DNA from 3 places in the Psychrobacillus sp. FSL K6-2365 genome. Region 2 is predicted to be linked to each of the others. Evidence: a T-box and tRNA genes for the amino acid it is inferred to sense, from the RefSeq annotation. Region 2 holds a T-box; the other regions hold tRNA genes.
What was found. The T-box of region 2 lies ahead of serS (serine--tRNA ligase). A T-box ahead of a tRNA ligase gene usually reads a tRNA of that ligase, here a tRNA-Ser.
Positions count from the first base shown of each region.

Region 1 (4,256 bases), 3.0 Mb from region 2:
ATGCTTTCTAATAATATTCGCGATTTAGTCGAAGACACCATAGGTGGACGAAAAACGATGGCTATATTAGTTGGTAGGAAGAACGCCATTACTATTTTAGCTTCTTATTTTATTTTGTCTTATCTTTGGATTATTGCTTTAGTTGTTTTGCAAATAATCACTCCATGGAGTTTATTGGTTTTGTTAAGTATGAAAAAACCTATACATGCGATAAAACTATTTAAACAAACAGAAAATCCAGTTCAGGTTGCGCCTGCTATGAAAGACACCGCACTTACGAATACGATTTTTGTATTCCTTTTAGGCTTAGGTCTATTGATTGGCTATTATGTATAATATTTTAAAAAACCAGAATGCTATTAAAAAGCTAGCACTCTGGTTTTTTTCTTATTTATATGATAATAACTCTGCTTTAAGTACACCTTTTTTATCGACAAGCTTGATAATTCCGATTCCGGGTGCGATATAGAACGTGTAGCCATAGTTTGTACGAACAACTACCACGTTTTGGAATGTTCCGGCTTTTACTTTAACCGTACTAGTAGTACTTTCCACAAATACATTATAAAAAGCTTGATTGTTGTCCTCTGTTAGATAATATTCTCTCGTTGTTTTTCCTTCAATCAATGGAAAAGCGAGATCAAGTATGGCCCAATCTGTATGACTTACCCCAAATATTAAACGATCTTTACGTTCAATATAAGTAAAATTATTTAGGATATCACCTTTCTTCTTTAAAAAAGCTTCCGTCATATCGTATTCAGAATTATAGGAATCACTAACAGTAAATTCATTTTGTGTATTTTCAGTAAAGCTAGGAGAATAAACAAGCTTCATCCCTGCTTTTGGTGTTAGCCCACCTATTACTTCTTTATTAAGCAAAGCTAGCTTACTTTTAGATGGAGTTTCATATTTCACTTTAGAACCTTTTTGTATGAAACTACTTGCCCCTACTCCATATAAGCCACCATTTGTTCCCTTATACGTATAGACTCTATATTCATCACCTTTTTTTAGTGTGCGTACTTTATTAAGTGATCCATTGGAGCCAACTTTAACTAAATTCGTGTCTGCAAGAATTGTTACTTTACCTATTTGCCCTTGTTTTAACTCTGTTTTTCCCCACATAACTTTGTTTGTAGCTGCGTCTGCTTGCATGTGACCTAAGCTTGTGAAGCCTAACGCTAGTACAAGTATGAGCATAACTTTACTAAATTTTTGAAACAACTATAACCTCTCCCTTCAATAGAAATGATATCATATTTTAAATTCACTCTATATATAACCTAGGGTTCATTATTTATGCGTTATCACTGGTCATTATGTTGTATGCATTCTATTGAATGACCGTTCCATACATCGACATAGAAAAAGAGAAAGGAATAAAATAAAAGTTAAAAATAAAAAAAGGTAACCAATGATTGGTTACCTTTTTTTGAGTATGACCCCTACGGGATTCGAACCCGTGTTACCGCCGTGAAAGGGCGGTGTCTTAACCGCTTGACCAAGGGGCCAATATATGGCGGAGAAGGAGGGATTTGAACCCTCGCGCCGGTTGCCCGACCTACACCCTTAGCAGGGGCGCCTCTTCAGCCACTTGAGTACTTCCCCATATATGGCTCCGAAGGTAGGACTCGAACCTACGACCGATCGATTAACAGTCGATTGCTCTACCACTGAGCTACTTCGGAATAATGGTGGGCCTAAATGGACTCGAACCATCGACCTCACGCTTATCAGGCGTGCGCTCTAACCAGCTGAGCTATAGGCCCATTATTTTGGAGCGGGTGAAGAGAATCGAACTCTCATCATCAGCTTGGAAGGCTGAGGTTTTACCACTAAACTACACCCGCATTAAATGGTGGCTCAGGACGGAATCGAACCGCCGACACAAGGATTTTCAGTCCTTTGCTCTACCGACTGAGCTACTGAGCCTCTTCAATTTTAAATTAAGCTAATTATTCAAGCCAAATTTCCAATTGATATGTATTAACATTCATATATAAATGGCGGTCCCGACCGGGATCGAACCGGCGATCTCCTGCGTGACAGGCAGGCATGTTAACCGCTACACCACGGGACCATTTGGTTGCGGGGACAGGATTTGAACCTGCGACCTTCGGGTTATGAGCCCGACGAGCTACCACTGCTCCACCCCGCGACGTTATATATTTACAAAATCGATGGTACATTGCTTAAAAATAGTGAGACACATTCTTCGGCTTACACCTGCATCAATTAGATTAAAATGGAGGAGGAAGAGGGATTCGAACCCCCGCGCGGTATGACCCGCCTGTCGGTTTTCAAGACCGATCCCTTCAGCCAGACTTGGGTATTCCTCCAAGATATTGATGGTGGACCTTGCAGGACTCGAACCTGCGACCGGACGGTTATGAGCCGTCTGCTCTAACCAACTGAGCTAAAGGTCCTTAAGATGGCGGCAGAGGGAGTCGAACCCACGACCTTTCGGGTATGAACCGAGTGCTCTAGCCAACTGAGCTACACCGCCAAGATTTCAACTTTTTTTAAAATGGTGGAGCCTAGCGGGATCGAACCGCTGACCTCCTGCGTGCAAGGCAGGCGCTCTCCCAGCTGAGCTAAGGCCCCGAAAATAATAACTGGTCGGGAAGACAGGATTCGAACCTGCGACCCCTTGGTCCCAAACCAAGTGCTCTACCAAGCTGAGCTACTTCCCGTCAAATATGGTGCGCTCGGCAGGACTCGAACCTGCAACCTCTTGATTCGTAGTCAAGTGCTCTATCCAATTGAGCTACGAGCGCATATGTTTTTCATAAAAGTGGTGCCGAGGACCGGAATCGAACCGGTACGGTAGTCACCTACCGCAGGATTTTAAGTCCTGTGCGTCTGCCAGTTCCGCCACCCCGGCACTTTAGTGAATCTTTGGAGCGGAAGACGAGGTTCGAACTCGCGACCCCCACCTTGGCAAGGTGGTGTTCTACCACTGAACTACTTCCGCTCGGTTATTAAATTAAATGGTGCGGGTGAAGGGAGTCGAACCCCCACGCCTTGCGGCGCTAGATCCTAAGTCTAGTGCGTCTGCCAGTTCCGCCACACCCGCATACATTATTCACTATAAAGTGATGAGCCATGTAGGATTCGAACCTACGACCCTCTGATTAAAAGTCAGATGCTCTACCAACTGAGCTAATGGCTCTAAAAATGGTGCCGGAGAAAGGACTTGAACCCTCAACCTACTGATTACAAGTCAGTTGCTCTACCAGTTGAGCTACTCCGGCAGGAGTAAATATATGGTGGAGGATGACGGGCTCGAACCGCCGACCCTCTGCTTGTAAGGCAGATGCTCTCCCAGCTGAGCTAATCCTCCTGGGTAAATTATGTATTTATTGCAAGCCCAGCGACGTCCTACTCTCACAGGGGGAGACCCCCAACTACCATCGGCGCTGAAGAGCTTAACTTCCGTGTTCGGTATGGGAACGGGTGTGACCTCTTCGCCATCATCACTAGACTTGAATACTTTTGAAAGACATGCTTTATTATAACAACTCTGTAGAATTTTTCAAGGGTTATTTAATAAAAAATTTATTCTTTCAAAACTGGATAAACGACATTGTTACGTTAAACAAAATTTGGTTAAGTCCTCGATCGATTAGTATTCGTCAGCTGCACGTGTCGCCACGCTTCCACCCCGAACCTATCTACCTCATCGTCTTTGAGGGATCTTACTTACTTGCGTAATGGGAAATCTCATCTTGAGGGGGGCTTCGTGCTTAGATGCTTTCAGCACTTATCCCGTCCACACATAGCTACCCAGCGATGCTCTTGGCAGAACAACTGGTACACCAGCGGTGTGTCCATCCCGGTCCTCTCGTACTAAGGACAGCTCCTCTCAAATTTCCTACGCCCACGACGGATAGGGACCGAACTGTCTCACGACGTTCTGAACCCAGCTCGCGTACCGCTTTAATGGGCGAACAGCCCAACCCTTGGGACCGACTACAGCCCCAGGATGCGATGAGCCGACATCGAGGTGCCAAACCTCCCCGTCGATGTGGACTCTTGGGGGAGATAAGCCTGTTATCCCCGGGGTAGCTTTTATCCGTTGAGCGATGGCCCTTCCATGCGGAACCACCGGATCACTAAGCCCGTCTTTCGACCCTGCTCGACTTGTAGGTCTCGCAGTCAAGCTCCCTTCTGCCTTTACACTCTTCGAATGATTTCCAACCATTCTGAGGGAACCTTTGGGCGCCTCCGTTACACTTTAGGAGGCGACCGCC
Region 1 covers NZ_JBBOOO010000001.1:2,984,660-2,988,915, forward strand. Annotated here, with positions in the region: gene MKY29_RS14860 (1,4-dihydroxy-2-naphthoate polyprenyltransferase) at 1-336, shown strand, start outside; gene MKY29_RS14865 (hypothetical protein) at 388-1,227, opposite strand; tRNA gene MKY29_RS14870 (tRNA-Glu) at 1,443-1,514, opposite strand; tRNA gene MKY29_RS14875 (tRNA-Ser) at 1,521-1,611, opposite strand; tRNA gene MKY29_RS14880 (tRNA-Asn) at 1,617-1,691, opposite strand; tRNA gene MKY29_RS14885 (tRNA-Ile) at 1,696-1,772, opposite strand; tRNA gene MKY29_RS14890 (tRNA-Gly) at 1,780-1,853, opposite strand; tRNA gene MKY29_RS14895 (tRNA-Phe) at 1,860-1,935, opposite strand; tRNA gene MKY29_RS14900 (tRNA-Asp) at 2,008-2,083, opposite strand; tRNA gene MKY29_RS14905 (tRNA-Met) at 2,087-2,161, opposite strand; tRNA gene MKY29_RS14910 (tRNA-Ser) at 2,250-2,342, opposite strand; tRNA gene MKY29_RS14915 (tRNA-Ile) at 2,353-2,429, opposite strand; tRNA gene MKY29_RS14920 (tRNA-Met) at 2,436-2,509, opposite strand; tRNA gene MKY29_RS14925 (tRNA-Ala) at 2,532-2,607, opposite strand; tRNA gene MKY29_RS14930 (tRNA-Pro) at 2,620-2,696, opposite strand; tRNA gene MKY29_RS14935 (tRNA-Arg) at 2,704-2,780, opposite strand; tRNA gene MKY29_RS14940 (tRNA-Leu) at 2,799-2,887, opposite strand; tRNA gene MKY29_RS14945 (tRNA-Gly) at 2,903-2,977, opposite strand; tRNA gene MKY29_RS14950 (tRNA-Leu) at 2,995-3,079, opposite strand; tRNA gene MKY29_RS14955 (tRNA-Lys) at 3,103-3,175, opposite strand; tRNA gene MKY29_RS14960 (tRNA-Thr) at 3,182-3,257, opposite strand; tRNA gene MKY29_RS14965 (tRNA-Val) at 3,271-3,346, opposite strand; rRNA gene rrf (5S ribosomal RNA) at 3,372-3,487, opposite strand; rRNA gene MKY29_RS14975 (23S ribosomal RNA) at 3,609-4,256, opposite strand, start outside.
Region 1: it has a tRNA-Ser gene. The T-box ahead of serS (serine--tRNA ligase) is inferred to sense a tRNA for this amino acid. The anticodon was not compared.

Region 2 (4,256 bases):
CCATCTTCCTGGTTGATCAGCACTTGTTTTAGGAGGAAGTGTTACGGATATAATATACCCTTTTGCAAATTCTTTAAATTCCCTTATAAAGTTCACATAGTTTTCTCTGTCACTAGCATCCATATACTCAAAATCAATATGAATATGATTCGTTCCTCTTTTTTCTGCCTCTGCCACCGCTTGTTCAAACAAATTCCTCTTAACTACTTCATCCGTTAAAATGGTATGAGCTAGTGAGCTATTAAACGCATAATCCTCAATATTTGCTATCACAATAACTGCTTCTACTTGTTGCTCTTTAGCTATTTCACTTAACGTTCCCCAATTCATCTCCGTTAATGATCCATCTCGCAATACTTCATACGAAAAAGGCATCATATACGTTAAATTTGAAGCCACCTTCTCTACTTGCTCCAACACTCGTTCGGAAGGTACTTCTGTATACCATTCAACATATAAATTCGTTTCAATAGTAGGTCTATTTGGACTTGGGGTAGATGGTAGAACTATGGCCTGCCCTACTACTAATACATCCGGATCAGGAATTTCATTTATAGAAACTATACTTTCTACTGTTGTTCCGAACCTTTTGGCGATTGCATATAAACTATCTCCCTGTTTAACTATATGGATCAATGCATCACTCCTTCATCATAGAATATGCAAGTTGATAAAAAAACATGCTACACTATGCAAAAAGGAGTTGATTTAGATGGATGAACATTATATGAATTTAGCCATAGAAGAAGCTAAGAAAGCTGCCGCCATTGGTGAAGTTCCAATAGGGGCTGTTATAGTACATAATGATAAAGTTATCGCAACCGGTTACAACTTAAGAGAAACAACCTTAAATGCTACTACACATGCGGAACTACTTGCTATTCAAGAGGCATGTAAAACTTTAAATAATTGGAGATTAGAAGAAACTACTCTATATGTTACTTTAGAACCTTGCCCTATGTGTGCAGGAGCTATTTTACAATCCCGTATCCCCCGAGTCGTCTACGGGGCAAGAGATGGCAAAGCAGGCTGTGTAGATTCCCTTTACCGACTATTAAATGATGAACGTTTTAATCACTGCTGTGAAGTGACAGAAGGTGTTTTAGCAGAAGAATGTGGCAATATACTCACTCAGTTTTTTCGTAATCTTCGCGAAAAAAAGAAGAACCAGAAACGCGGTTTATAGCGAATCTGGTTCTTCTTTTTAATTATTTTATAACTGTTTTTCCACCCATATAAGGAACCAGAACCTCTGGAACTAATACTGTTCCATCTGCTTGTTGGTAATTTTCTAATATAGCTGCCACTGTGCGTCCTAGTGCTAATCCACTACCATTTAATGTATGCACGTACTCTGGTTTTCCTCCAGCTTCACGGCGGAAACGAATCCCTGAACGTCTAGCCTGGAAGTCTTCAAAGTTACTGCAAGAAGAAATTTCTTTATATTCACCATAGCTTGGTAACCATACCTCTAAATCATACTTTTTAGCAGCTGTAAATCCTAAATCTGCTGTACACATATGAAGTTTACGATATGGAAGACCTAACAGTTGTAATACTTTCTCTGCATGACCAGTTAAAAGTTCTAACTGCTCATAAGAATCTTCTGGCTTCACAAAGCGAACTAACTCTACTTTGTTAAATTGATGCTGACGTATTAAACCACGTGTATCGCGACCTGCAGATCCTGCTTCTGAACGGAAGCAAGCGCTATAAGCAGTGAATGCCTGCGGAAGTTCTGCCCCATCTAATATTTCATCTCTATAAAAATTCGTTACAGGTACTTCCGCTGTTGGTATTAAGAAGTAATCCTCTTCTCCAATTAAAAATGCATCCTCTTCAAACTTCGGAAGTTGCCCCGTACCTGTTAAACTTGTACGGTTTGCTAAATATGGTGGAAGCATTTCTTCATAACCATGCTCTTCTGCATGCAAATCCATCATAAAATTTAACAATCCACGTTCTAATCTAGCCCCTAATCCACGGTAAAATGCAAAACGACTTCCTGTCACTTTTGCAGCACGTTCAAAATCTACTAATTTTAATTCTGTCGCAATGTCCCAATGTGCTTTCGTTTCAAAATCAAATGAAGGAACTTCTCCCCATTTAAGTATTTCTACATTATCATCCTCAGAGTCACCTATTGGTACACTGTCGTGTGGAACATTAGGGATACGCATCATCATATATTCAAACTTTTCTTCAACATCTCGTAACTCATCATCTAATGCTTTTATTTCATCGCCTACTTCACGCATACGTGCAATAAGATCATCCGCATTTTCTTTATTTCGTTTCATCAAAGAGATTTTTTGAGAAAACTCATTTCTTTCAGCCTTTAATACTTCCGTTTTCGCTATCAACTCACGACGCTTTTGGTCTAAAGGTTGGAATTGGTCAAACTCTGAAATATCTTCTCCTCGCTTAGCAAGTTTTGCTTTTACTGTTTCATAATTATCTCGTACAAATTTTACATCTAACATATATAATTCCTCCTTTAAATTTTCTAAAAACGACAAAAAAGCCCCCATCCCATGAAAAAGGGACGAGAGCATACCCGCGTTGCCACCCTGATTGATCCAGTCATAAACAGAATCCACTTACTTGTACTGTAACGGCTTTTCAACCGGCACGACTTACTAATCATTCAGCCGCACAACTCAAAGGACGGATTCACAAGTGTTTATATCAGCTTGCACCACCCGCTGACTCTCTATAAAAAACGTGCTTGTTACTGCTTCCTATCATCGTTTTTGATTCATGAAATTACTCATACTTTACTATACGTGCAACTCATTTGCAAGACTTTCCTTCACCATCTCTATAAAATATGCCGTTATTCGTTGATCAGTAGTTAACTCGGGATGAAAAGAGCATCCTAACAAATAACCTTGTCTTACCATTACGATTCTATCTCTATACGTTGCAAGTATTTCAACATTCTCCCCGACATTTACGATATGAGGTGCTCGTATAAATACCGCTGGAAAATCCGCTGCAACACCTTTAATATATAAACTTACTTCAAAGCTATCGACCTGTCGACCGTAAAAATTGCGTTCAATAGTAGCTTCAAGAGCACCTATATGTGAATAATCGTATCCAACTAATTCTTTTGCAAGTAGGATTAAGCCTGCACAAGTTCCAAACATTGGTTTACCATTCAATGCAAATTGTCTTAGTGGTTCTAACATTTCAAATCGATCAATTAGCTTTCGCATAGTTGTACTTTCTCCTCCAGGGAGTATTAAACCATCCACTAAAGCTAAATCATTTATATTTTTTACCATTATTGCATCTGCTCCACTATTTTCAATGGAACGAATATGCTCGCTAACTGCTCCCTGGAGTGCTAAAACACCTATTTTAACCATATTACCAACCTCTATCTTGCATACGTTCAACTGCAGATAAACGAGAAATTTCAATTCCTTTCATAGGAATTCCTAATTCCTTTGAAATCTCTACCAGTAATTTATAATCCCGGAAATGTGTTGTAGCTTCCACAATAGCTTTTGCAAATCTCTCAGGATTTTCTGATTTGAAAATACCAGATCCTACAAACACACCATCTGCTCCAAGCTCCATCATTAGAGCTGCATCTGCTGGTGTTGCTACCCCGCCTGCTGCAAAGTTCACAACTGGTAATTTGCCGGCATGCTTAATTTGCAATAAAACATCATAAGGTGCACCTAAAACTTTTGCTTCTGTCATTAATTCATCTTCACTCATATGTACTATTTTGCGAACCTGTCCATTTACTTTACGTAAATGACGTACTGCTTCTACTATGTTCCCTGTTCCTGGCTCGCCTTTTGTACGAAGCATCGAAGCTCCTTCTCCAATTCTTCGTGCTGCTTCTCCAAGATCTTTACAACCACATACAAAAGGTACTATAAATTCATTTTTACGTAAGTGATACTCTTCATCTGCGGGAGTTAGCACTTCTGATTCATCAATATAATCTACACCCATTGCCTCTAAAATGCGTGCTTCAGTAATATGACCGATACGCGCTTTCGCCATCACTGGAATTGTTACCGCTCCCATTACCTCTTCCATAATATGTGGGTCCGCCATACGAGCTACTCCCCCAGCTGCCCGGATATCGGAGGGTACTCGTTCTAATGCCATCACCGCAACTGCACCTGCTGCTTCTGCAATTTTTGCTTGCTCTGCATTAATAACATCCATGATAACTCCGCCCTTTTGCATTTCAGCCATTCCTCTTTTTACTCGATCTGTCCCGATTAAAC
Region 2 covers NZ_JBBOOO010000001.1:20,604-24,859, reverse strand. Annotated here, with positions in the region: gene MKY29_RS00090 (glycosyl hydrolase family 18 protein) at 1-636, opposite strand, end outside; gene tadA (tRNA adenosine(34) deaminase TadA) at 713-1,186, shown strand; gene serS (serine--tRNA ligase) at 1,209-2,483, opposite strand; T-box leader at 2,539-2,757, opposite strand; gene pdxT (pyridoxal 5'-phosphate synthase glutaminase subunit PdxT) at 2,781-3,374, opposite strand; gene pdxS (pyridoxal 5'-phosphate synthase lyase subunit PdxS) at 3,376-4,256, opposite strand, start outside.

Region 3 (4,256 bases), 3.3 Mb from region 2:
TCCTTTCTTACCATCACAGCGAAGAACAATTTTATCTGGCTCATTGAGTTCAACAACTTCAAAATGTTCCGTAGCCACTTGTCCAAACATCTTTCTAGATTCCTTCCACTCACTGCCCACTTGCATTAGTCCAACATCCAATCGTTCAATACCTACAAGCCCCTGCATCCAGTAATTAGCAGCATCCAGATCAATCAAACCATCATATACCTGTTGCTTAGAAAGGTGGGTATTTCTTTTCACTTCAAAATTAGTACTCAAGCGGATAACCCTCCAAAATGTTTACTAAAGTATATCATACGATGATCACCGTATTGTTAACATTTTAATAGAGGCTCCAGAGATATTGTGACAGTAATACAGATTTTTATTCAACTTAACCTTCTCTTAAATTCCTTTTAGGACTAGGTTATTTTTGATGCATGTGGAAGTTCAGTTCAAAACTCTTTCTTTTTCTCTCTACACAAAAGACACCCATTAACGCTGATTTAACAGTGTTAATGGGTGTCTTTAATTTTACGTATATTGACGCAAAACACATAATAATACCGGTGGTCGGGGTCGAACCGACACATCCAGAGGATACGGGATTTTGAGTCCCGCGCGTCTGCCAATTCCGCCACACCGGCAAAATAAAATACTACTAGGCAGTTATTATAAAATTTGGAGGCGGCAACCGGATTTGAACCGGTGATAAAGGTGTTGCAGACCTGTGCCTTACCACTTGGCTATGCCGCCATAATTAAGTAATGGAGCGGAAGACGAGGTTCGAACTCGCGACCCCCACCTTGGCAAGGTGGTGTTCTACCACTGAACTACTTCCGCAAAAAACTGGGGTACCTGGATTCGAACCAGGGCATGATGGAATCAAAATCCATTGCCTTACCGCTTGGCTATACCCCAATGGGGCGGACGAGGGGAATTGAACCCCCGAGTGTCGGAATCACAATCCGATGCGTTAACCACTTCGCCACGACCGCCACAAATAAAAAAAGAGCTAACTACTAAGGAATATGGGGCGACTGATGGGAATTGAACCCACGAATGCCGGAATCACAATCCGGTGCGTTAACCACTTCGCCACAACCGCCATTATTCAAAGTTAACTTATAATTTGGCAGGGGCAGTAGGAATCGAACCCACATCAAAGGTTTTGGAGACCTCTATTCTACCGTTAAACTATGCCCCTAAATAAAAACTGGTGGTGGGGGACGGATTCGAACCGCCGAACCCGAAGGAGCGGATTTACAGTCCGCCGCGTTTAGCCACTTCGCTACCCCACCAGTATAGTGGTGCCGGAAAAAGGACTTGAACCCTCAACCTACTGATTACAAGTCAGTTGCTCTACCAATTGAGCTATTCCGGCGTATAAATATGGTGGCTCAGGACGGAATCGAACCGCCGACACAAGGATTTTCAGTCCTTTGCTCTACCGACTGAGCTACTGAGCCTACTTCGATTTGTGCTAGGCTGCGAATCTCTTTGTCAGCTTCATTCGTTCAGTCAGTCACGTACTTTAGTACGCTCCTTCCATCACTCAATCGCTTCCTCGATCCTCTTGCTTATCTCAAATCTCAAATAAAATAAATGGCGGTCCCGACCGGGATCGAACCGGCGATCTCCTGCGTGACAGGCAGGCATGTTAACCGCTACACCACGGGACCATTTGGTTGCGGGGACAGGATTTGAACCTGCGACCTTCGGGTTATGAGCCCGACGAGCTACCACTGCTCCACCCCGCGACAATAATATACTTACAAACACCAGGATACTACGCTTGAAAAAAGTAGGACACCTGCTTCGGCTGACGCCTGCATCGATGTTAATCGCTTGCTTCGTAAAGCGATTTGCTCCACCCCGCGACAATAGAATGCTTACTAATTTATTTCTTAAAGAAATGGTGGAGGATGACGGGCTCGAACCGCCGACCCTCTGCTTGTAAGGCAGATGCTCTCCCAGCTGAGCTAATCCTCCTGGGTAAAATTACGATAAGCTTCGCATCTCTGCTTCAGCTTCATTCGTTCAATCAGTCACGTACATAAGTACGCTCCTTCATTCTCTCAATTGCTTCCTTGATCTACTGCCTTTTCCTAATTTTACATAAGATAAGCTTCGTATCTCTGTGTCAACTTAATTGAAATAAATGGTGACCCCTACGGGATTCGAACCCGTGTTACCGCCGTGAAAGGGCGGTGTCTTAACCGCTTGACCAAGGGGCCATACTTTTATGTAGAAAACTTATCTGGCGGAGAGCAAGGGATTTGAACCCTTGAGACAGTTTAACCCGCCTACACGATTTCCAATCGTGCTCCTTCGGCCACTCGGACAGCTCTCCTAAAATGGCTCCGAAGGTAGGACTCGAACCTACGACCGATCGATTAACAGTCGATTGCTCTACCACTGAGCTACTTCGGAATAATACAGCCTAGCGACGTCCTACTCTCACAGGGGGAGACCCCCAACTACCATCGGCGCTGAAGAGCTTAACTTCCGTGTTCGGTAAGGGAACGGGTGTGACCTCTTCGCCATCATCACTAGACATTATTAATTTGAAAGACAATATTTATTATAACAAAACTAGAAATTAATTCAAGCTTTTTTTATACTTTTTTGTACTCTCAAAACTGGATAAACGACATTGTTACGTTAAACAAAATTTGGTTAAGTCCTCGATCGATTAGTATTCGTCAGCTGCACGTGTCGCCACGCTTCCACCCCGAACCTATCTACCTCATCGTCTTTGAGGGATCTTACTTACTTGCGTAATGGGAAATCTCATCTTGAGGGGGGCTTCGTGCTTAGATGCTTTCAGCACTTATCCCGTCCACACATAGCTACCCAGCGATGCTCTTGGCAGAACAACTGGTACACCAGCGGTGTGTCCATCCCGGTCCTCTCGTACTAAGGACAGCTCCTCTCAAATTTCCTACGCCCACGACGGATAGGGACCGAACTGTCTCACGACGTTCTGAACCCAGCTCGCGTACCGCTTTAATGGGCGAACAGCCCAACCCTTGGGACCGACTACAGCCCCAGGATGCGATGAGCCGACATCGAGGTGCCAAACCTCCCCGTCGATGTGGACTCTTGGGGGAGATAAGCCTGTTATCCCCGGGGTAGCTTTTATCCGTTGAGCGATGGCCCTTCCATGCGGAACCACCGGATCACTAAGCCCGTCTTTCGACCCTGCTCGACTTGTAGGTCTCGCAGTCAAGCTCCCTTCTGCCTTTACACTCTTCGAATGATTTCCAACCATTCTGAGGGAACCTTTGGGCGCCTCCGTTACACTTTAGGAGGCGACCGCCCCAGTCAAACTACCCGCCTGACACTGTCTCCTACCCGGGTTACGGGTATGGGTTAGAATTTCAATACAACCAGGGCAGTATCCCACCGACGCCTCCTCCGAAGCTGGCGCTCCGGGCTCTAAGGCTCCTGCCTATCCTGTACAAGTTGCACCAAAATTCAATATCAAGCTATAGTAAAGCTCCACGGGGTCTTTCCGTCCTGTCGCGGGTAACCTGCATCTTCACAGGTACTATAATTTCACCGAGTCTCTCGTTGAGACAGTGCCCAGATCGTTACGCCTTTCGTGCGGGTCGGAACTTACCCGACAAGGAATTTCGCTACCTTAGGACCGTTATAGTTACGGCCGCCGTTTACTGGGGCTTCAATTCGCACCTTCGCTTGCGCTAAGCACTCCTCTTAACCTTCCAGCACCGGGCAGGCGTCAGCCCCTATACTTCACCTTACGGTTTTGCAGAGACCTGTGTTTTTGCTAAACAGTCGCCTGGGCCTATTCACTGCGGCTCTTCTAGGCTATGCACCCAAAAGAGCACCCCTTCTCCCGAAGTTACGGGGTCATTTTGCCGAGTTCCTTAACGAGAGTTCTCTCGCTCACCTTAGGATTCTCTCCTCGACTACCTGTGTCGGTTTGCGGTACGGGCACCTATCACCTCGCTAGAGGCTTTTCTTGGCAGTGTGAAATCAGGAACTCCGGACATACGTCCTCGCCATCACAGCTCAATGTTATAGAATGCGGATTTGCCTACATTCACACCTTACTGCTTGGACATGCATAACCAACAGCATGCTTACCCTATCCTTCTGCGTCCCCCCATTACTCAAACGGTGGTTTGGTGGTACAGGAATATCAACCTGTTATCCATCGCCTACGCCTATCGGCCTCGGCTTAGGTCCCGACTAACCCTGAGCGGACGAGCCTTCCTCAGGAAACCTTAGTCATACGGTGGACGGGA
Region 3 covers NZ_JBBOOO010000001.1:3,316,234-3,320,489, forward strand. Annotated here, with positions in the region: gene MKY29_RS16655 (SRPBCC family protein) at 1-261, opposite strand, end outside; tRNA gene MKY29_RS16660 (tRNA-Leu) at 547-629, opposite strand; tRNA gene MKY29_RS16665 (tRNA-Cys) at 665-738, opposite strand; tRNA gene MKY29_RS16670 (tRNA-Gly) at 751-825, opposite strand; tRNA gene MKY29_RS16675 (tRNA-Gln) at 832-903, opposite strand; tRNA gene MKY29_RS16680 (tRNA-His) at 905-980, opposite strand; tRNA gene MKY29_RS16685 (tRNA-His) at 1,015-1,090, opposite strand; tRNA gene MKY29_RS16690 (tRNA-Trp) at 1,116-1,189, opposite strand; tRNA gene MKY29_RS16695 (tRNA-Tyr) at 1,200-1,283, opposite strand; tRNA gene MKY29_RS16700 (tRNA-Thr) at 1,291-1,366, opposite strand; tRNA gene MKY29_RS16705 (tRNA-Phe) at 1,376-1,451, opposite strand; tRNA gene MKY29_RS16710 (tRNA-Asp) at 1,589-1,664, opposite strand; tRNA gene MKY29_RS16715 (tRNA-Met) at 1,668-1,742, opposite strand; tRNA gene MKY29_RS16720 (tRNA-Val) at 1,899-1,974, opposite strand; tRNA gene MKY29_RS16725 (tRNA-Glu) at 2,145-2,219, opposite strand; tRNA gene MKY29_RS16730 (tRNA-Ser) at 2,244-2,335, opposite strand; tRNA gene MKY29_RS16735 (tRNA-Asn) at 2,341-2,415, opposite strand; rRNA gene rrf (5S ribosomal RNA) at 2,424-2,539, opposite strand; rRNA gene MKY29_RS16745 (23S ribosomal RNA) at 2,658-4,256, opposite strand, start outside.
Region 3: it has a tRNA-Ser gene. The T-box ahead of serS (serine--tRNA ligase) is inferred to sense a tRNA for this amino acid. The anticodon was not compared.